DNA from 3 places in the Aliamphritea ceti genome. Region 2 is predicted to be linked to each of the others. Evidence: predicted binding sites of a transcription regulator. Region 2 holds the regulator's gene; each other region holds the start of a gene.
The links. The regulator PhoB, encoded in region 2, activates phosphate uptake and scavenging genes when phosphate is short. The targets are predictions, from matches to a motif close to TGTCATANNNNTGTCANA.

Region 1 (7,162 bases), 600 kb from region 2:
ACCCGGAGACGCTCACCGTATGCAGGGCATCAACGAATCTGCCGTTGCTTTCCTCAATGCTACCGGGGCCTTTTCAGCCGGCGCTCTGTTCGTCTGGATTGGCTGGGAAAACTCTAACTGGTTAGCAATATCATTGCTGACACCCGGACTGATATTATTGATAAGCTGGAAACTGAAACGCCGCCAACAACATGCTGTCGCCATCAGCTGATGATTAACTTGGAAAGTACTATGTCTGACACTAAACACGCACAATTCGCTACTCAGGTTATCCATGCCGGAGAGCAGAAAGATCCGGCCTACAACGCAATTATGCCGCCGGTGGTCACCGCCAGTTCATTCATCAAAGAAAATATCGGCGCACCACAGGAGTTCGGTTACAGCCGCGGCGAAAATCCAACCCGTCATGCGCTGGAGTCCTGTTTGGCGGAGCTGGAAGGTGGCGCAGGTGCCATTGCCTGTGCTTCTGGTATGGCAGCCACGGCATCTGTGATGGAGCTGTTACCCAGGGATGCTCATGTCATAGTAACCGCCAGCGTTTATGGTGGTACTTTTCGTTTATTAGAAGATTGCCGTAGCAAAACGTCTGGATTCACCACCAGCTACGTCGATCTGAACGACCTTACCGCCGTAGAAGCAGCCATTCAGGACAACACAGCCCTGATCTGGATTGAAAGCCCGACAAATCCACTGCTTAAACTTGTAGACATGCAGAGTGTTGCTGAGTTAGCCAAGCAACATCAAATCCTTACCTGCGTAGATAACACGTTTTCTTCTCCCTGGAACCAGCAGCCAATAAAATTCGGCATTGATCTGGTCATGCATTCCACCAGCAAATACGTCGGTGGGCATTCAGATCTGATTGGCGGTGCTGTCGTTGCAGCAACCCCAGAACTGCATAAGCGTCTGCAATACATCGCTATGGCAGTCGGCGCTATTCAGGGCCCCTTCGACAGCTACCTTGCCCTGCGCGGACTGAAGACACTGGACCTGCGAATGCAGCGCCAGAGTAGCAACGCGCAGACTATTGCAGAACATCTGGAGCAGCACCCGGCGATAGAGCAGGTATTTTACCCAGGACTGCCAAGCCACCCGCAACATGCACTCTGCAAACAACAAATGAAAACCGGCGGTGCGGTTGTTGCCATTCGCCTGAAAGGTGGTCTTGAAGAAGCAAAAGCAGTCATCGGCCGACTAAAATATTTTGTTCTGGCAGATTCTTTAGGAGGTGTGGAAAGTATGATTAATCACGCCTTCACTATGAGTCACGGCGGCATGCCTGTAGAAGAGAAGTATGCGGTGGGTATCACCGAAGGTTTATTACGTTTATCCGTAGGAGCCGAAGCAGTAGAAGATCTGATTGCAGAGCTTGATCATGCACTGGAAGCTATTTCAACCTGATAAGCCAATAACTTTTTACTGTTAATAAAAAGCCCGTCCTACCACGGGCTTTTTATTTAGACTCAAGCTTAGCTGCTTGTTTAGCCATGACGGGCTTCCAATAAATCTCGAATAGAGGCCGGTAAAAAACGACGAACAGAAACAGTAATGTCCTGCTCATTCTTTTGCCAGAGAATACCCAGATAGATGATTCCCAAACCAATAAAGGTCAGCGCTATAGGGAATAGCCAGCTGTCTTTAAATACCTCATTCGCCAGATGCCCCAGATACAGACAGCAACCGATCGCGCCGAAGACAACAAACACTTTTCGCATCAGCACTGCGCCACAGCCAATCAGCGAAACACTCATACAAAAATACAAAAACTTATTCAGTTCACTGTCTGAATGCTGAGCGGTCAACCCACCCCAAAAAGCTAATACACCAAACAGATACAACCAAAAAGCATAATCCAGACTACGTCGAGCACGAATATCCACCCAAAGAGCAAACAGCGTAATACCTAGACCAAACCAACAGGTAAACATGCGTCGTTCTTGCCAGCCAAAACCGTTTTCTAAAACCAGCTCCGCCAGATCCATAGCCATGTACCATAACGTCACAGCGACCGGCATCATCAAAAATGGGAAACGATAGCTAAACAGTAGTATTGCACCTGCAAGCAAGGTAGCCAGTTCCATGTAAATCCATAAAAACTTTATATGCCGATGATATTCACGATATACCGTATCATCCGGCCACCAGCCCATCCCTTGCTGGAAACCATAAACTGCCAGCGGCGTCAGTGTAAGCACAAACGCGGCACAGATACCTGCCGGAATCAGATAACCTTTATCCCGAAAACGATTAGTCAGCAGCAGGCCTGCCAACGCATAGATGGCACATAACCCAACAATGCCCCAGCCACCGAACTCTTCCCATCCCAGATTCATGAACAGGCTCATGGCGCCAATGGCAATCAAACCACCCAGATAATAAAGTAAGTGGGTAAAATCAAACCTTGGCTGCTGGCCATGGGCCGCATCCCAGTCCCGCAGATGACTTAATAAAGGTGTTAACTGCTCTTCCCGCAACAAACCTTTGCTAACCGCATCTTTTAAACCAGATGCTGATACCGGCATAATCTATCTCCCTTTTAAACCTGTATTAACAGTGTGGCACAAACAGCTTTCCGGCTACTGAATACTAATCAAACCTACTAAACCAAATCCATCACAACCCAAGTAAAATACGGGTTTACAAATAAAAACAGCGACCTCTAAGTCGCCGTTTTTATTTAATGCCAACGAATTCAGTTAAAAACTCTATGCCTGACTGCTATTGTCCAATACGTCAGGGCTTGCATGATTCAGCACCTGCCGTTGCCAAAGCTCAGTCACAGCTTCCCGGTAGTCTTCCAGATCATGATCACTCACGGTATTGGATTTATCCTGTAAGGTCTGGCGATGACCCAATGCCCGGAAAGCTTTATAGGCTTCACGCAGAATATCAGCCTCTGCCGGCGCAATCACTCCACTGGCTTCCATTGCATCCAGAATACGGATGTTATCTGTAAACTCCATGAGATTAGAGTGTTTAGCTGAATAAGCCAGTGCTGAAAACTGCACCAGAAACTCAATATCGACAATGCCACCACGGTCCTGTTTCAGATTGAAAGCCTGTTCCGCTTCTTTCTCAGAAGATCCCAAATGAGTACGCATCTTCTCACGCATTTTCACCACTTCATCAGCCAGTTCATGTACGTCACGTGGTTTTCCGATTATTTGCTCACGTACTGATTCAAACCGCTTACCCAGCTCTTCTGAACCAGCTATTACCCGCGCTCTGACCAATGCCTGATGCTCCCAGGTCCAGGCTTCTTTCTGCTGATATTCCTCAAAAGCACGTAAGGAGCTGACCAGTAAGCCGGAATTACCGCTCGGCCGCAGGCGCATATCTACTTCATACAGCTGCCCCCCTGCCGTGAATGTATTCAGGATATGGATAATCCGCTGTCCCAGACGTGTAAAAAACACCGAGTTAGCAATAGATTTATCACCCGGCGTGAACAGGCTAAGTTCAGCGTCATGAACGAAAACCAGATCCAGATCTGAGCCATAAGACAGCTCTATACCGCCCATCTTGCCGTAACCAACAACAATAAAGTCAGGATCACAAGGCACACCAGCCCTTTTAAAAGGCACACCATGCTTTTCAGTCATCAGACGCCATGCCATATCCAGCACAACTTCCAGAATAGCTTCTGCCAGCCAGGTCAGATAATCACTTACCTTCATTAATGGCAATGCACCTGTGATATCAGCCGCGGCGACCCGTAAAGCGTGAGCACTTTTAAAGTATCGCAGCGCTTCCATCAGCTGTTCTGTATCTTCTTCAGGAATCCGTAATAACTGCTGACGCAGTTCCGCCCGCAGTTCATCTTTGGTCGGTGGGTTATACAGCGCCCGCTGATCAATTAGCTCATCCAGTAAAACCGGCTGTTTAGTCAGAGTTTCTGCAAACCAGGCACTGGCAGAACATAAACGTACTAACTGTTTCAGTGCACCGGGGTTTTCAGCCAGCAGCACCAGATACGCCGAACGGCGTAGCACTGCCCGTATCAACTGCAATACACGGCCCAGTGTTTCTGCCGCATTATCTACCTGCGCGACATCATGCATTAGCCGCGGCAGCACTGCACAAAGACGGTCACGGGCAATTGCCTGCATCATCTGCACACCACGGCTGGACTTCAGATCATTAAAATATTTACAAGCCACTTCCGGCTCATCAAAACCATGTTCTACAAATACATTCAGGCCGCCATCTTCTTCATCTTCCGCCTGCCAGAGGAGCAACCATTCTTTATCCTGATTATGATCCTCGTCGCCCTCTTCTTCCGCCGGCGCTATCACATGGCCAAAGTGTTCTGTTACACGGTCGCGGTGCACATCCAACAAAGCTAAGAAGTCAGCCCAGTCTGTGCATCCCATGCTACAGGCCAGACGCTGCTGACCCGCGTCATCCTGTGGCAGTTCCTGTGTCTGCTTATCGGCCACGGCCTGTATGCAGTGTTCAGCATTACGCAAAAAGATGTAGGCATCCGTTAGTTCTGTAACTGCCTGCTGCGGCATACCAACAGACTCAGGTAACAATGGCAGAATATTCAGTAACTCACGTTGCTGTAAGCGTGGATCACGCCCTCCCCTGATCAGCTGAAATGCCTGGGCAACAAACTCTACTTCCCGAATGCCACCGGCACCTAACTTCACATTACCGCTCAGACCTTTACGTCGTACTTCACGGTTGATCATTTCCTTCATACTACGCAGGGATTCAAAAGCACTGAAGTCGATATATTTGCGATAGACGAACGGTCTCAGAATATCCTGTAATTCCGCCCCTTTTATCTTATCGCCACCCACTACTCGAGCTTTGATCATGGCATAACGTTCCCAGTCCCGCCCCTGATCCTGATAGTATTCTTCCATCGCGGCAAAACTGCATACCAGCGGACCACTTGCGCCATAAGGCCGCAAACGCATATCGGTACGGAACACAAAACCGTCAGCGGTAATATTATCCAGCGCCTGAATAAGCTTCTGACCCAAACGACTGAAAAAATCCTGATTCGCCAGGCAACGACGCCCATCCCGGGTTTCACCTTTTTCCGGATAGGCAAAGATCAGATCGATATCGGAAGACAGATTCAGCTCATGCGCGCCCAACTTGCCCATCCCCAGTACAATCAGCTGCTGAGGTTCAGCGGCCTGTCCTTCACTGGCATAACAGTATGGTGTTCCCCAGCGACGACAGCATTCTTCATGCAACCATCCCAGTGCTAAATCAATACAGGTATCTGCAAGATCGGATAAATCTCCGGTGGTTTCACGCATATCGGCACTGCGGGTCAAATCCCGCCAGATAATGCGGATCATTTGCCGCTGACGGAATTTACGTAACACGCTATGCAGCTGCTCTTCAGTGTCAACAGGCTCAAGCCGTGCGCTCAGTTGCTGCTGATAATCATCCAGCGAAAATCTGCGGTAAAGGTCACCGCTACTAAGCAACTCGGTAAATACATCAGAATGACGGGAAAACTGATCGACCACATAATCACTACCAACAATCACTGTGACCAGATCCGCAACCTGAGCAGTATCCAGTAATTCCAGTGAACAGCGTTCCTCCAGTTGCTGCCAGCGTTGCTGTACAAACTCCTGAAGACTGGTAGGTAAAGTATCAATTTTCGGTGTAGGCATGTTCCGTCACTCTTGTAGAACCTCCTGTACAACCAATGAAGTCGCACAGCAGCTTTTGTATTGCGGTCGGTCAGAGCCAATTTACCTGATATCCACGCATCTGACTAACTCTGTCATCACTCTTACTGAGTTAAGTCACTGATACTCAGGCAGTTCTGTTAAAAATACTCATATAAACCCGGGAACTTTCTGAATAACAATTTTTTTTGCCTTATAGACATTTTAAGAAAATCTAATAAAAATCATTAGATTCATAGACTTACATCACCGCCTTTGAAAATTGTCAGTTTCAGCCTTCTCAGATGTGACTATTTCGTGTCATTTTTACTACAAAGCTACTAAAAGGCCGCGTATACTCGCGCCAATTTTGCCCTGAGCGAGAATAAAAAAGAGCCCTATTATGGTTACTAACAACTCGATTTTTCAGCTGTTTGCCAGCTCCCCATTCAAGCCGATGCAGGAACACATTGCCAAAGCGCATGCCTGTGCCATTGAACTGATTCCATTCTTTGATGCTGTAATGGCCAACGACTGGAAAGAAGCTGAACGCCTGCAGCAAAATATCGCGCGTCTGGAAAATGAAGCCGATACCCTGAAAAAGGATGTTCGTCAGCAATTGCCTCGCGGCCTGTTCCTGCCAGTACCCCGTACTGATCTGCTGGACCTGTTGCGCATGCAAGATAAAATTGCCAACCGTGCAAAAGATATCGCAGGTCTGATGTTGGGACGTCAGATGAGCATTCCTGAAGCGATTCAGCCAATCATGAAAGATTATCTGGCAGTATCTCTAAAAACTTCTGCTCAGGCGCTAAAAGCGCTGAACGGACTGGATGAACTGGTGACTTCTGGTTTCAGCGGTCATGAAGTGGACGTAGTGGAACAGATGATCCACGAGATCGATGATCTCGAACACAATGCAGACGAAATGGAACGTCAGGCCCGCTCGGCTTTATTCACGGTAGAAAAAGAACTGCACCCAATTGATGCCATGTTCATGTATCAGATTATTAATCTGGTAGGTGATCTGGCAGACAAAGCTCAACAGGTAGGCAGCCGTTTACAGCTGCTACTGGCCAAGTAACGTTTTCTCTTTTTTCCCGATAGGAAATTTCCATGACCATTATCGCAGAATACGGTGACATCCTTGTCATCATGGCATGTATTTTTGGCTTCTTTATGGCCTGGGGCGTCGGTGCGAACGACGTAGCCAACGCTATGGGTACCTCTGTAGGTTCCAAGGCACTTACTCTGAAACAGGCGATCATGATCGCTATCGTTTTCGAATTTGCCGGTGCTTACCTGGCAGGTGGCGCAGTAACTGCAACCATCCGTAAAGGCATCATTGATCCGGCAATGCTCTCCGGAACACCAGAGCTGCTGGTGTACGGCATGTTATCGGCCTTGTTAGCCGCCGGTATCTGGCTATTAGTTGCAACAGCCTTTGGCTGGCCTGTATCAACTACTCACACCATTGTTGGTGCCATTGTTGGCTTCGCCGCAGTAGGTGTAGGCGTAGATGC
Region 2 (7,162 bases):
ATCTATGATGGTAGCGGCGGTCTTGATACGCTTCTACATCTATTTCATGGCATGACCGATCTAATCAGAGGTAAATGAATGAAGGGCAATCCTTTCCGCGGTGCAGGTTACTTTATTCGCGGTGTCAGTATGTTACCGGAAAAAGGTATTCGGCAATTTGTGCTGGTGCCGTTACTGATCAATATTTTTCTGTTTGCCGGGGCTATCTGGCTGTTATTTGATCAGATGAGTGTCTGGATTGATTACTTACTGTCCACCATGCTGCCCGACTGGGCATGGCTGGATTTCCTGCGTTATTTGCTCTGGCCACTGGTGGCCGGTTCAGTGCTGGTGATTGTGTATTTCAGTTTCAGCGTAGTGGCGAATATTATCGCGGCACCTTTTAATGGGATTCTGTCAGAAAAAGTCGAGCAACGTTTACGGGGTGTGGTGGTCACCGATACTGGCTGGGCGGCGATTATTGCTATGGTGCCGCAGGCAGTTGGCCGGGAAATCTCGAAACTGATGTATTACCTGCCACGGTTTTTATTACTGCTCGTAATTGCCATGATTCCGGTGGTGGGTTTGGTTGCCCCGATACTCTGGTTCCTGTTCGGTTGCTGGATGATGGCTATTCAGTACTGTGATTACCCGATGGATAACAATAAGGTCAGCTTTACTGATATGCGTGTTGCGCTGAAACAAAAGCGTTTTACGTCGTTAGGCTTTGGTGGTCTGGTGTCACTGGGAATGATGATTCCGCTGGTTAACCTGTTAATTATGCCGGCTGCGGTTATTGGTGCGACTATCTACTGGGTTGAAGAGTATGCCGATGAGCCTTTGGGGTTACAGCAGGGCCGTTCCTCCGGTAATGATCCGCGACTAACCTAACAAGCATAAATCAAATATAAGCAGGTATTACCGATGGCAGTAAGCATCGTATTCAGACACCGTGTTCAGCAGGCATTACGCCTGACCGCTTTGGTTGCTTTAACCGCATTGGCTGGGTGCAGTTTTGCACCTAAAGAAGCCGGTATAGGTGAGGCTGTCAGCTGGCAGTCACTGGACGGTTGGCAAAAAGATCAGCAGGCCGAGGTCTGGCCAGGGCTGTTATTGCAATGTAATAAACTGCGTAAGAAATCCGCTGACTGGCAGCGTATATGTACGGCGGCGGATCAGCTTGATAACCCGAACAATCAGCAGGCACGGGTGTTCTTTGAAAAGCACTTTCAGGTGTACCGGATTAACGGTACCGAAGGCCGTAAAGATGGTCTGATTACCGGGTATTACACGCCGCTATTATATGGCAGCCTGCAAAAATCGGAGCGTTATTCATATCCTCTCTATCAGAAGCCTGCGGATATGCTGGGTATTCAGGTTAAGAGTTGTGCGGACCGTTCTGCCCGTTGTCGTGGCAGGGTAATTGGCGATCAGGTTATGCCTTATTACAGCCGTGCGGAAATTGACGGGCCTGGGCAGCCTTTGGCGGGCCAGGAGTTGCTTTGGGTTGATGATCCGAATGCGGCATTCTTTCTGCATATTCAGGGCTCAGGTGTGATTCAGCTGGATACCGGAGAGCTGGTGAGTGTTGGTTATAAAGATCAGAATGGCCATGCCTATAAGCCGATTGGCCGGGTTTTGGTTGATAACGGAGAAGTCGCCCGGGAAGATATTTCTCTGGATTCGATTAATCAGTGGTTAGAGACAAATCCACAGCGGGCCGACTGGCTGAAAAATCAAAATCCAAGTTATGTGTTCTTTTATTTGTCGGACAAGACTGAAAGTGGCCCGCGGGGTTCTCTGAATGTGCCGCTGACGAATGAACGCAGTGTGGCGGTTGACCGTAAAATTATACCGTTGGGCACGCCGTTATGGTTGAGCACGACACTGTTTGATAACTCTGATTATCAGCGGCTGGTGCTGGCACAGGACACCGGCGGAGCGATTAAAGGCCCGGTACGGGCTGATGTATTCTTTGGCCGGGGTGAAAGGGCAAAACGACTGGCGGGGCATATGAAGCAGTCCGGTGAGTTATTTGCGCTGTTACCTAAGCCGCGATAGTCAGACGTTAGCTGTCCAGTTTTGAGCATAAAAAAACCTGTCATCGGACAGGTTTTTTTATGCGCTGGATTAGCGGTTTTAGTCGTCGTCCAGCTCGTCTATTTCTTCAGCAACCGTATGTTTAACCTGATTGATAAGCTCTTTAGGGAAATGACAACTAAACGTACTGCCTTTACCCAGTGTACTCTTAATTGCCAGCTTGCCACCGTGACGGTTGAGTACGTGTTTAACGATTGCCAGACCAAGTCCCGTGCCGCCGCTATCTGATGAACGGCTTTCATCTACCCGGTAGAAGCGCTCGGACAATCGGTCGATATGAATGCTGTCGATTCCCGGTCCGTTATCTTTAACTGCAAAGTGGGCGCCATTTTTATCGACCCACCAGCGAATCGTAATATTGCCATCTGCCGGTGTATAACGAACGGCGTTAAATACCAGATTCGAGAAAGCACTGTAAATCTCTGATTCCTGCCCCAGCAGATTATGGTCAGGATCAACTTCCAGCTTAATGGTCTGATTTTTATCTTTGCCAAGGCTACGGGCATCGTCAGCGATTTTGTTAATTATTGACTGTATAGGTAACGGCAGCTCGTCAGAGATGTGTGGGCTGGCTTCCAGGCGGGATAGCAATAACAGGCCTGATACCAGATTCTCCATCCGTTTAGACTGCTTGGCCATCTGGTTCAGACCACGTCGCAGAGGTGCCGGCAGATCCTGATCGAGATAGGTTTCGAGATAACCGCGGATAACCGTTAAAGGGGTCCGCAGTTCGTGGGATGCGTTTGCCACAAAGTCCTGCCGGGTTTGTTCCAGCTGGTTAATACGGGTGATATCCCGGGCGACCAGGATCCGGTCGCCGAATCCGAATTTGGTCAGTTGGTACTCGAGCGCAACCTGATCGTCGATTGGTGACGATAACTGCAGTGGCTCTTCGTAGTTTTCTTTGCGGTAATAACGGATAAAACGGGGGTCTCGTAGCAAGTTCATGACTGAACGGCCACGGTCTGTTTGTACCTTAAGGCCCAGCAAACGGTCTGCTGAACGGTTCCACCATTCCAGGTTGTTATCCCTGTCGATGATGACAATACCGTCTCCCAGTGCCGCTGAGGACTGCTGAAAGCGGGTTATGATGTTACGCAGTGACTGATTGCGGGACTGATTACGTTTCTGCTCCCGGGCCATTTCGTCAAACAGCTCACCCCAGTGGCCGTTGCTTTCCGGTACATCAGAACGGTCACCTTTTGTCAGCCATTCTTGCAGGCGGGCGAATTCTTTAACCTGTACCAGCCCCCAGCCGAACAACAGAATCGCGACTGTCCAGCCCGGATAACCAATCACCAGACCGAGCACTACGCCGATCAGGGTGGTTAAAAATAAACTGCCAGAGATTGAATGGTTACTGTTGTACATTCTACCGAACCTAAATGGTGCCTGTGGGCAGCTTAGCGTGGATACTTTGGCTTAAGCAACTTGCGATGAGAATCTGTAACCGGTGCCGCGCACGGTTTGGATCAGGTACTCATGACGGTCGCCCAGAGCTTTACGTAGCCGACGGATATGTACATCGACGGTACGTTCCTCTACGTAAACATTGCCACCCCAGACCATATCCAACAGCTGGCTGCGCGAATAAGCGCGGTCCTGATGGGTCATGAAAAACTGTAACAGGCGGAATTCGGTAGGGCCGAGTTCAAGAGGTTTCAGTTCAGAGCTTACCCGGTGAGAAACAGGGTCGAGTGTCAGGCTGTCGACAGTGATAGGCTCTTCGATGCCTTTTGGCGTTGCACGGCGCAGTACTGTTTTCAGACGTGCAACCAGTTCACGGGGTGAGAAAGGCTTAGTAATGTAATCATCAATACCGGATTCAAGACCTTTAATCTTGTGATCCTCGTCGCCTTTGGCGGTTAGCATGATAATAGGAATATCGGCTGTTACTTCATCTTTGCGCAACCGGCGGGCAAATTCTACACCGCTGATGCCTGGCATCATCCAGTCCAGCAGAACCATATCTGGCTTATCATCCAGAACGATGCTGTGGGCAGCCTGAGCGGATTCCGCTTCAATGCATTCGTAGCCGGCCATTTCTAATGCAACCGCTATCATTTCCCGGATAGGGGCTTCATCATCGACGATCAGTATTCGCTTATTGGATGACATGCTCGATCACCTTATTCGTTTTGACATTTCTTTAGACGAGCATATTAGATTATTAAACTGTTACAGAAATATGACAAATACAGCTTTATGTCACTGTTATTATTAGACTGTTAGCCAATAGTCTAGTGCGATGCCGATAAAGAGTGCCATGCCGGCATAGTGATTGTTTAAAAAAGCCTGAAAACATTTATCCCGCTGGCGGTGTCTGATGAGCCATTGTTGCCAGATAAAACAACCTGTCATGACCAGCAAACTCAGGAAGTAGTATTTACCCATCTCTAATTGCTGGCCCAGCAAAATAAAGGTTAGCAGGGTCAATACCTGCAGAATGCCGACAATAAATTTGTCGGCATCACCGAACAGAATAGCAGTGGATTTCACGCCTATCTTCAAATCATCGTCCCGGTCTACCATGGCATATTTAGTATCGTAGGCGGTTGTCCAGAGCACAGTAGCGGTGTAAATCAGCCAGGCATAAGGTGGAACAGTCTCGCTGGTGGCGCTGAACGCCATAGGGACTGCCCAGGCAAAAGCCATACCCAGCACAATTTGTGGCAGGTGAGTATAGCGTTTCATAAAGGGATACAGGGCGGCTAGAAAAGCGCCGCCGAAAGATAGCAGTATGGTTTGAGTATTGGTAAACAGGACTAATACAAAGGCCAGGCCAATAAGCACAAAGAACAGCGCTAAGGCTTCTTTAGCGGTGGCTCTGCCAGCAGGAATCGGCCGTAGGGCGGTACGTTTTACGTGGCCATCAATTTTCCGGTCAGCAAAATCATTAATCACACAGCCTGCCGAGCGCATCAGGAATGTACCCAGGCAAAAAATTACCAGTAGATGCAGGCTTGGTACACCTTCAGCGGCAATCCACAGTGCCCAGAGTGCCGGCCATAAGAGCAGATAAGTGCCAATCGGTTTTTCGACCCGCATAAGTTGGCCGTAGGCATTGAGGCGGTCTTTGCTGAAAAACTGTTTGCTCATAACGCTTAGGCCTGTGGATTTGTATTTTGTGCTTCAAGTAGCGCTGGCAGGAATACTTCGGATACCAGTAGCGGCTTATTACTCAGATAAAACAGGGAGCGGCGTGCCCAGGTTGAGTCGCCATCCTGAATTTTGAGCCGGCTGACTTTTAAAGGGCCCCGTTGCATTGTCGGATCCCGGAACAGAATTGTGCCCAGTGAACGGCTACCAATAAAATTGAGTTCCCGTTGTTTGCCGGTAAGAGTGGTTGCCGGTATGACAGAGCGGGCAAATACCCATGGCTGACCATTACCGATTAACTGGACTTCCCGAATAATAGCTAGCTGGCGTGGCCGCATACCAAGTGCTTTAGCTTCTGAGCGGGTGGGGTGATACCAGCCCTGGCGGATAACTTCTACCCGGAAATCGCCCTGGCTGAGACTGACCAGCCGCTGAGTCAGCGAACCCGGATCCAGCAACCATTTGCGCCAGCACAAAGGTGCGTCGGTACTGGCTGGACGGCGCAGGGTATACCAGCGAACGTCGAAGCTGTTGTCATTCAGGGCTGAAGGTATTGGCACGGCAAAATCTCAAAGGCTTTGTCTCACTGGCGCTGCGTAAGAAGGTTACGTAAGTTGCGCTTTTAAAACAGCCGCTATGTTATCACTTACCTCGCGGAATCATAGACTTGATCTGTTAAAGCCAGTTTTTTCATTGCGCTGACGCAGGAATTTATGCGCCGGGGATTGGGCTGGTTCGCAGCTTTGGGTACCATGTAGGTTATGAATACTACTTTTCAAGATAAGCGTCCTGACGATGTGCGTCAGCTGACCGAAGACTGGGTCCGCAGCATGGTTGTCGGACTGAATTTATGCCCTTTTGCGGCTCCTGTCCTAAAAGATCAGAGCTTGCGTTTCTTTGTTTCTGAAGCCACCACTGAGAAACAGCTGACGGTGGACTATCTGCAGGAGCTGGATAACTTAATGCAGGCGGATGAAAAAGATATTTCCACGACCTTACTCATCGCGCCTTATATGCTGGCTGATTTCTACGATTATCTAGATATGCTGACAGAGTTCGAAATTCTGTTAGAAAGAGCTGAACTGGAAGGTGTATTGCAGCTGGCCAGCTTTCATCCGGGGTATCTGTTTGGTGGGGTGCCTGCTGATGATATCAGTCACTGGACTAACCGGGCGCCGTATCCGACTTTTCATATTATCCGTGAGGCGCAAATGAGCCGGGCGTTAACCAGCTTTAAAAATCCTGAAGATATTCCTGAGCGAAATATCCAGCGGCTGGAAAAGCTTGGCCGGGACGGGCTTATAAAACGTTTTCCGCCCTTTGCTGATTATTGCTGAAGTTTGCTGAGGTCGAGAGGCTTAAAGCATATAGATTGAAAAACAGGGACAGTATTTAACGATGCGACCAGAGTTAAGACAGAAGATAATCGCGGTATGTAATAAAAAAATGCAGTCAAAAGGTACAGATGTAGGGCTGTCTTTTTATGCATTTTTTGCCAATAAAAATGATGATCCTGAGTTGCTGATGGAAGCCGCAACCTGGTGGATTCAGCGCCATCAGCTGGATCATTTTGAAAAAGCCCACAAGATTAAAGCAATGGTAGAACAATCGCTCTGAGCTGGTGACCAGGCTTAACGACGCTGGTTAAACACCATTACCTGATTACGACCTGCAGATTTAGCCTTGTATAGCGCCTGGTCCGCCTGTTCGATTAAGGCTCTGGGGGAGCTGCCATTCGCCGGTAATAACGTCGAAATTCCTAAACTGGCAGTTACTTTATCGGCGAGGTCGCCGGTGTGAGGGATGGCCAACCGGTTAATGTTATCGCGAATATTTTCAGCCAGTTTTTGGGCGCCAGCCAGGTCTGTTTCCGGTAGCAGAATACAAAATTCTTCCCCGCCGTAACGGCTGACAATATCCTGTACCCGCCGGGCTGAATCTTTAATAGCTTTAGCAACCTGACGCAGGCAGTTGTCACCGTTCA
Region 3 (7,162 bases), 1.2 Mb from region 2:
TGAAGCTGAAGGTAATCAGACCTACGGCGAAGATATTACACAAACCGAGCATGCTGTTCAGTGTGCTGAACTGGCTGTGCGTGCCGGCGAGTCTGATGCGCTTGTAACGGCAGCGTTGCTTCATGACATCGGACATTTACTTGCGACAACAGATCTTGCTTACGGCAATTATAAGCACGACGCCGTAGGTGCCGGGTTTCTGGCCGAGTACTTTTCTCCAGCGGTCACGGAGCCTATTCGTTTACATGCGCAGGCAAAACGTTATCTGTGTTCTGTTGAAAAGGGCTATTTGGAAGGGCTGTCCGCAGCGTCTCTTGATTCGCTGCACCATCAGGGTGGTTTGATGAGCCCGGAAGAATGTGATGCTTTTCTGGCCGAAACCTATGTTGAGTCGGCGATTAAGCTGCGTCGCTGGGATGATGAAGGCAAAATCCAGGAGCTGAGTATGCAGCCTTTTCGGCATTATTTGCCGCAATTGCAGGCCAGTACTCAGCCATTGGAAGAGGGAGCTTAGTCATGCCTGAATTTAATAAAGACAGCTTCATGCGTCAGGGCTATATTGTTTTAGATCAGGGGCTGAGCAAAGCAGATATGCAGATGCTCGAGGCAGCCAGTGCTGATTTATACCGCCACTCAGACTATCTGCTTGAGCAGTTACAGGCCAGCGGTGAAAGCCTGAATGATTTTTATCAGAAGAATCTGCAGGAACTGATCGTTGTACCGGAGATAGACGACGGGTTAAAAGTTTGCCGCTACGAATACATTAAAGGCTTCAATACAGTGATCCGTGAACAGCTGGTACCTAAGCTGCAAACATTCATTAAAACGCTGACCGGCGATGACTTCGTACTTTTTAAAGATAAATGTAATGCTAAAAATCCGGGTGGCGGGGCATTTGAACCACATCAGGATGTCATTGCTTATAATCATCTTAAGCCTAATTTTCATGTGACTGTGGCCATTTTTCTGGATGAAGCAACGCTGGAAAACGGTTGTCTGTTCTTCCCGGAGAATTATCGCCGTGATCTGAAAGGGCATGACTATGAATTACAGACCACACCGAATGGTCAGCTACCGATACTGCCAAGTTATGACGGTGGTAGCAGCCATGGTGCTATCCAACAGGAAGTGGTCGACCGGATTAAGTGGCAGCCGATTGTAGCAAAGCCGGGAGATGTGGTTATTTTTGATTCTTATGTGCCGCATTATTCAGAAAAGAATGGTTCCGATAAATCCCGCCGGGCTATGTTCTATACTTTTAACTCTTTGCATTTCGGTGATTTCTACGATGACTACTACGATATGAAACACCGGGAATTTGATAACCCAAGTTTTCATGTGGCGACGCCTACCGCACACAGTAAATCTACTGTGTAGCAGCTTCAGAAAGAATACTAACGGGATGCTTTGCATCCCGTTTTTTGTGGGCGCTACAAATTAACTGCAGAAGTATTGCGGCGTTCCAGCCTGATGTTCACTGAGAGTAATTGTAAAAAATACGTTATCTGACTGTCACTTTTCTGTCATCAAAGCGGCTGATAATAATTTGGTATAGACCAGGTGGAGCAGCGTGCTCTGCTGACGCTGAAAAATAACAACGGCTTAGCCGTTACTTCTATGCTGAATGAGGACTTCGAGATGAAACTGATCGCAAAAGCGCGTTTATTGGCGGTTGCATTGGGAATGGGGGCTGCACTGCAGGCTCAGGCACAAACTGACCTGACTGTTTATACGGCGTTAGAAGCCGATCAGTTGAAAACCTATGCGAAGGCTTTTGAGAAGCAGAATGCTGATGTGAAGATCCGTTGGGTACGTGATTCAACCGGTATCATTACAGCGCGCTTGCTGGCCGAGAAAGAAAATCCTCAGGCGGATGTAGTGCTGGGTCTTGCTGCTACCAGTTTGCTGGTACTGAAAGACCAGGGAATGCTGCAGAGTTATAAGCCTGCAGGTGTTGAGCAACTGAGTAAAAAGTTTGTTGATAATGATGCAACACCTTCATGGGTGGGGATGGATGCCTGGGTTGCGTCTATTTGTTACAACACCATTGAAGCAGAAAAACTCAACCTGCCTAAGCCGACAAGTTGGCAGGATCTGACACGTCCTGAATACAAAGGCCATGTCATTATGCCTAACCCTAATTCTTCCGGTACTGGCTTCCTGGATGTATCCAGCTGGTTGCAGAGCTTTGGTGAAGAGCAAGGCTGGGCGTTCATGGATAAGCTGCACACTAACGTAGACCGTTACACACACTCAGGTTCTAAGCCTTGTAAGCTGGCAGCTGCGGGTGAAACAGCTGTGGGTATTTCTTTTGCTTACCGTGGTGCCAAGCTAGTCACAAAAGGCGCGCCGATCGAAGTGATTTTCCCATCTGAAGGTCTGGGTTGGGATATGGAAGCGGCAGCAATTGTGAAAGGTACTGACAAGCTGCAAGCTGCTAAGACTCTGATGGATTGGGCTGTAACCCGTCCGGCTAACGAGCTGTACAACGAAAGTTATGCAGTTGTGGCTATGCCTGGTGTTGCCAAGCCAATTAAAAACTACCCGGTTGATATCGCCGATCGCATGATCAATAACGATTTCCAGTGGTCTGCTGTAAACCGCTCACGCATCCTGAAAGAGTGGCAGAAGCGTTACGACAGCAAGAGCGAACCTAAGAAGTAATTACACTTCGCACTGAAAAGCGGCAGGTCTTTTTGACTGCCGTTTTGTCGTATTAAAGAGCCGTTTTAAAGAGTCGGCTTCCGAAACCGTATTCATAAATTCTATTCAGAATCAGCAATGCCGTTGATAACAGGATGTTTCAAAGCGGCATATGATGGAGTGAGACAGATGTCTGCTGCCCCGTATTTAAATATTCATCAACTGGAAAAACGTTTTGGCGAGTTTGTCGCACTGCAGGATATATCCCTGCAGGTCAAAGAGGGTGAGTTTGTTTGCTTTCTGGGGCCGTCCGGTTGCGGTAAAACAACTCTGCTACGGACAATTGCTGGTCTTGAGCAGGCGCAGCAGGGAAATATTGTTCAAGCAGGAAAAGACATCACTCAATTGCCACCACAGCAGCGTGATTTTGGTATTGTTTTCCAGTCTTATGCGTTATTTCCGAACCTGACAGTGACAGAAAATATTGCTTACGGCCTGGTAAATAACAAACTGAGCCGCCAGGACCGTACGGCCCGGGTGAACGATTTACTGGCACAGATTGACTTACCAGGCATAGGTGAGAAGTTTCCGGGACAGCTTTCAGGTGGCCAGCAGCAGCGTGTTGCACTGGCCCGTGCACTGGCAATTCAGCCTGGTCTGCTTTTATTAGATGAGCCTTTATCTGCACTGGATGCACGGGTACGCTTGCATTTACGTAAAGAAATTTGTGAGTTACAGCGTTCGCTGGGGATTACTACCATCATGGTCACCCATGATCAGGATGAAGCCCTGACAATGGCTGACCGCATTGTGGTGATGGATCACGGCACAATTGCTCAGGTTGGTACACCGGAAGAAATTTATCGTCATCCGGCTACATCTTTTGTTGCAAGTTTCATTGGAAGTATGAACTTGTTACCCGGCCGGGTTTTGGAAGGGCATAACCTGTTGATTGGTGATACAGAATTGTCTTTGCCGCTGATGCTTAATCAAAGTGTCGAAGAAGGCTTACTGGGGTTTCGCCCGGAGATGATCCGGGTATTACAGCATGCTGAAACAGCAAGCGCGGAGAACCTGTTACTTCAGGGGGAAGTTGCTCAGGTGAGTTTTATGGGGGCCTTTGTACGTTTAGCTGTGACGATTGCACTGGATACGGATATCGAAGTTGATATGCCAGTACAGCAATATTCGCAGTATAAGCCTGCGATAGGTGAGTACTTACATATGGCGATTGATGCGGACAACCTGCATTTCTATCCGGAGCCACCAATTGATGAACCAACCTTAGTCAGCGTACGTCAGACTGAAGTAGTCGCTTGTATCGAGGCACAGCTGGACGGTGTTATGGAGGCTCAGGCATGAGTGAGTTTGTTGCTCGTCGGCTGAGTTTGCCGGCCTGGAATACGGAAGGTTTTTTACAGCGGGTTTTATTATTGCTGGGGGTTCTGTTTTTAGTGTTGGGGCTTTTGGCACCGCTGAGCACTATGTTACTGAAGAGCTTGCAGGATCAGACTGGAAACTTCATTGGCCTGGCTAACTATGCAGAATATTTTACCACTCCAGCGTTATTCGGTTCGATCCTTAACTCACTGATTATTGCCTGCTGGACAACAGTGATTGTTGTTACCTGTGCCTTTATAACGGCATACGCACTGACCCGTAGCGGCATGGCGGGCAAGAAGGGATTTCGCCTGATCAGCAGTCTGCCTTTATTTGCACCGTCATTACTACCTGCGTTAAGCATGATTTACCTGTTCGGTAATCAGGGCATTTTGAAAGACTGGTTACCGGTGGACTCTATATACGGGCCGGTAGGCATAGTGATGGGACTCTGTTTCTGGATTTTTCCTCATGCATTGATGATCCTGACGACAGCAATGGCGAATAGTGATGCACGTTTGTATGAAGCGGCTAAGGCACTAAAAACCCCAGGCTGGCGGGTCTTTCTGACCATCACATTGCCGGGTGTCCGCTATGGTTTAGTGAATACAGTTTTTGTTTGCTTCACGTTGGCCATTACCGATTTTGGTGTTGCTAAGGTAATAGGCGGGCAGTACAACGTATTAGCAACTGATATTTATAAGCAGGTTGTGGGCCAGCAGAATTTCCAGATGGGAGCTGTGGTCAGTGTTATTTTGTTGTTACCGGCGGTTCTGTCGTTCTGGATTGAGCGACGTGTACAAAAGAGGCAGGTCGCTCAGGTGAGTGCCCGTGCGGTTGCTATTCAGCCAGAATCGCAGCCTCTCAGAGATAATCTGTTAATGCTGTTCTGTGGTGTGGTCTCAGCGTTTCTGTTGCTGGTTATTGGTATGGCGATGTATGCGTCTTTAATTACCTTCTGGCCATATAATCTGACGTTGTCTTTGGACAATTATCAGTTCGATATGATGGATGGTGGAGGCTGGGAGTCGTACTTCAATTCATTGCGTATGGCGTTCTGGGTCGCGATTACCGGTACTGCAGTTATTTTTATTCTGTCTTATCTGAATGAAAAGATTAAAGCCTTGCCGATGTTGCGAAAAACGATGCAGTTTCTGGCAATGCTACCGATGGCCGTACCTGGAATGGTATTGGGTTTATCCTATATCTTCTTCTTTAACTCGCCGGATAATCCGCTGAACTTTATATACGGCACGTTGGCTATTTTGGTGCTGAATACTCTGGTGCACTTTTATACTGTGTGTCACCTGACAGCCAGTACCAGCCTGAAGCAAATTGATGGCGAGTTTGAATCGGTTTCTGCATCGCTGAAAGTGCCTTTTTATACCACTTTCAGACGGGTAACTTTGCCATTATGTTTACCTGCTGTGCTGGATATATCGGTGTATCTGTTCGTCAATGCAATGACGACCGTCTCTGCTGTTGTATTTCTTTATTCGGCTGATACAACTCTGGCATCGGTTGCGGTTATTAATATGGATGAAGCGGGGGATACCGCGCCGGCAGCAGCAATGGCAGTATTACTTATGTTTACAGCGCTGGGTGTGAAGAGTGGCCACTGGCTGATCAGTAAAGAGCTGTTATCACGCAGTCAGCGCTGGCGTCATGCTTAATGTTCCTTTGTCTGGTGCTTAAGGTGACTTAAGTACCAGATAATATTTATTTAGAATTCTAACCTGGTCTATACCAGATTGTGATGTTATTTCCTTCCTGTATAATTCTTGCTTCAGTAATCACACGCAGCTTATGGCCGAATGCGCCATGATGAGGTGAGAATGTATCGTTATTCCCGTCAGTATATCGGACCGGTTCAGGCCATTATCATGGACTGGGCGGGCACCACTGTAGATTTTGGTTCACGGGCACCTATAGAAGGGTTTCAGCGCCTGTTTGCCAGTCGTTGTATTGATATCAGTGAAACAGAAGCACGGGGGCCTATGGGAGCGGAGAAGCGTGAACATATTCGTCAGTTGTGTGAGCTGCCCCGTATTCGGAATGCCTGGCAGGCACAGTTTGGAAAACTGCCGGACAGTAATGATATCGACACTATGTTCGAAGACTTTGTGCCAATGCAAATTGAGGCGATTGCTGCAACATCAGTGCTTATTCCAGGCGTGACAGATTTACTTCTCTGGGCAGAACAGCGCAATGTTCGCATTGGTGCGAATACCGGTTATGCGGACTTAATGGTGTCTGGGTTGCTGGAGCGCGCTGCAGAGCAGGGTTACAGTCCGCAGAGCATGGTGTGTGCTACACAAGTCAGTAAAGGCCGGCCTTATCCTTATATGAGTTTGACCAATGCTATGCAGCTTGGCGTCGAAAACCTTGCCGCCTGTGTAAAAATTGATGATACCCAGCCAGGCATTGATGAAGGCCTGAATGCCGGTATGTGGACCATTGCACTGGCGTGTAGTGGTAACGAAGTAGGCCTGAGCCTTGAGAAATGGCAGGCACTGTCAGCGGAAGAACAGGATAAATATCGTCAGCCTGCGTACAAAAAATTCCGTCAGGGAGGCGCGCATTATGTGGTTGATACAATCGCTGACGCAATAAGCTGCCTGGAAGATATTACCCGCCGTCTGGCATTAGGAGAAAAGCCTTGAGTGCAATGGCCATTGGTCTGATTCTGATTTCCACATTATTACATGCCGGCTGGAATTCAATCGGAAAACGCTCGGGCACCAGCGTATCTTTTTATATGTGGGCCACAGCCTGCGGCATGGTTATTTTCAGTCCGTTCCTGTTCGATGTCTGGCGAGATGTGTTGCAGATGCCAACCGAGTTCTGGTGGTTGATTGTATGTTCAGGTATATGTCAGACAGTCTATTTAGTTGGTCTGGCTAAAGCATATCAGGGTGGTGATCTGGGCATGGTGTATCCGTTAGCCCGCGCATTGCCGGTACTTATAGTGCCGCTGCTGGTGCTGGGTGCGTACGGACATAGCTTGTTATCTATTGAAGATATAGTTGCCTTAATCCTTATCTTTCTTGGCGCGATGATTTTACCTGTCAGACGCTGGCGGGAATGGCACCTGCGTGCTTATATGACGCCTACTGTAGGCTGGGCCATCGTCGCCGCT

Region 1: OCU49_RS02065 (TIGR00153 family protein) is a predicted target of PhoB. The motif match lies at 5,946-5,963, and genes of this name have one in related genera.
Region 3: OCU49_RS17655 (putative 2-aminoethylphosphonate ABC transporter substrate-binding protein) is a predicted target of PhoB. The motif match lies at 1,511-1,528, and genes of this name have one in related genera.

Annotation. Positions count from the first base shown of each region.
Region 1 is NZ_AP025282.1:471,554-478,715, reverse strand. Features, by position in the region: gene OCU49_RS02085 (MFS transporter) at 1-211, shown strand, start outside; gene OCU49_RS02080 (trans-sulfuration enzyme family protein) at 232-1,401, shown strand; gene OCU49_RS02075 (DUF2157 domain-containing protein) at 1,482-2,522, opposite strand; gene glnE (bifunctional [glutamate--ammonia ligase]-adenylyl-L-tyrosine phosphorylase/[glutamate--ammonia-ligase] adenylyltransferase) at 2,706-5,642, opposite strand; gene OCU49_RS02065 (TIGR00153 family protein) at 6,043-6,723, shown strand; gene OCU49_RS02060 (inorganic phosphate transporter) at 6,756-7,162, shown strand, end outside.
Region 2 is NZ_AP025282.1:5,086,857-5,094,018, reverse strand. Features, by position in the region: gene OCU49_RS23120 (hypothetical protein) at 1-55, shown strand, start outside; gene cysZ (sulfate transporter CysZ) at 79-870, shown strand; gene mltA (murein transglycosylase A) at 904-2,040, shown strand; gene phoR (phosphate regulon sensor histidine kinase PhoR) at 2,119-3,450, opposite strand; gene phoB (phosphate regulon transcriptional regulator PhoB) at 3,502-4,197, opposite strand; gene ubiA (4-hydroxybenzoate octaprenyltransferase) at 4,300-5,178, opposite strand; gene OCU49_RS23090 (chorismate--pyruvate lyase family protein) at 5,184-5,738, opposite strand; gene OCU49_RS23085 (DUF1415 domain-containing protein) at 5,940-6,515, shown strand; gene OCU49_RS23080 (DUF6500 family protein) at 6,625-6,795, shown strand; gene OCU49_RS23075 (GGDEF domain-containing protein) at 6,810-7,162, opposite strand, start outside.
Region 3 is NZ_AP025282.1:3,852,539-3,859,700, reverse strand. Features, by position in the region: gene OCU49_RS17665 (HD domain-containing protein) at 1-514, shown strand, start outside; gene OCU49_RS17660 (phytanoyl-CoA dioxygenase family protein) at 517-1,377, shown strand; gene OCU49_RS17655 (putative 2-aminoethylphosphonate ABC transporter substrate-binding protein) at 1,639-2,664, shown strand; gene OCU49_RS17650 (putative 2-aminoethylphosphonate ABC transporter ATP-binding protein) at 2,833-4,005, shown strand; gene OCU49_RS17645 (putative 2-aminoethylphosphonate ABC transporter permease subunit) at 4,002-5,696, shown strand; gene phnX (phosphonoacetaldehyde hydrolase) at 5,859-6,686, shown strand; gene OCU49_RS17635 (EamA family transporter) at 6,692-7,162, shown strand, end outside.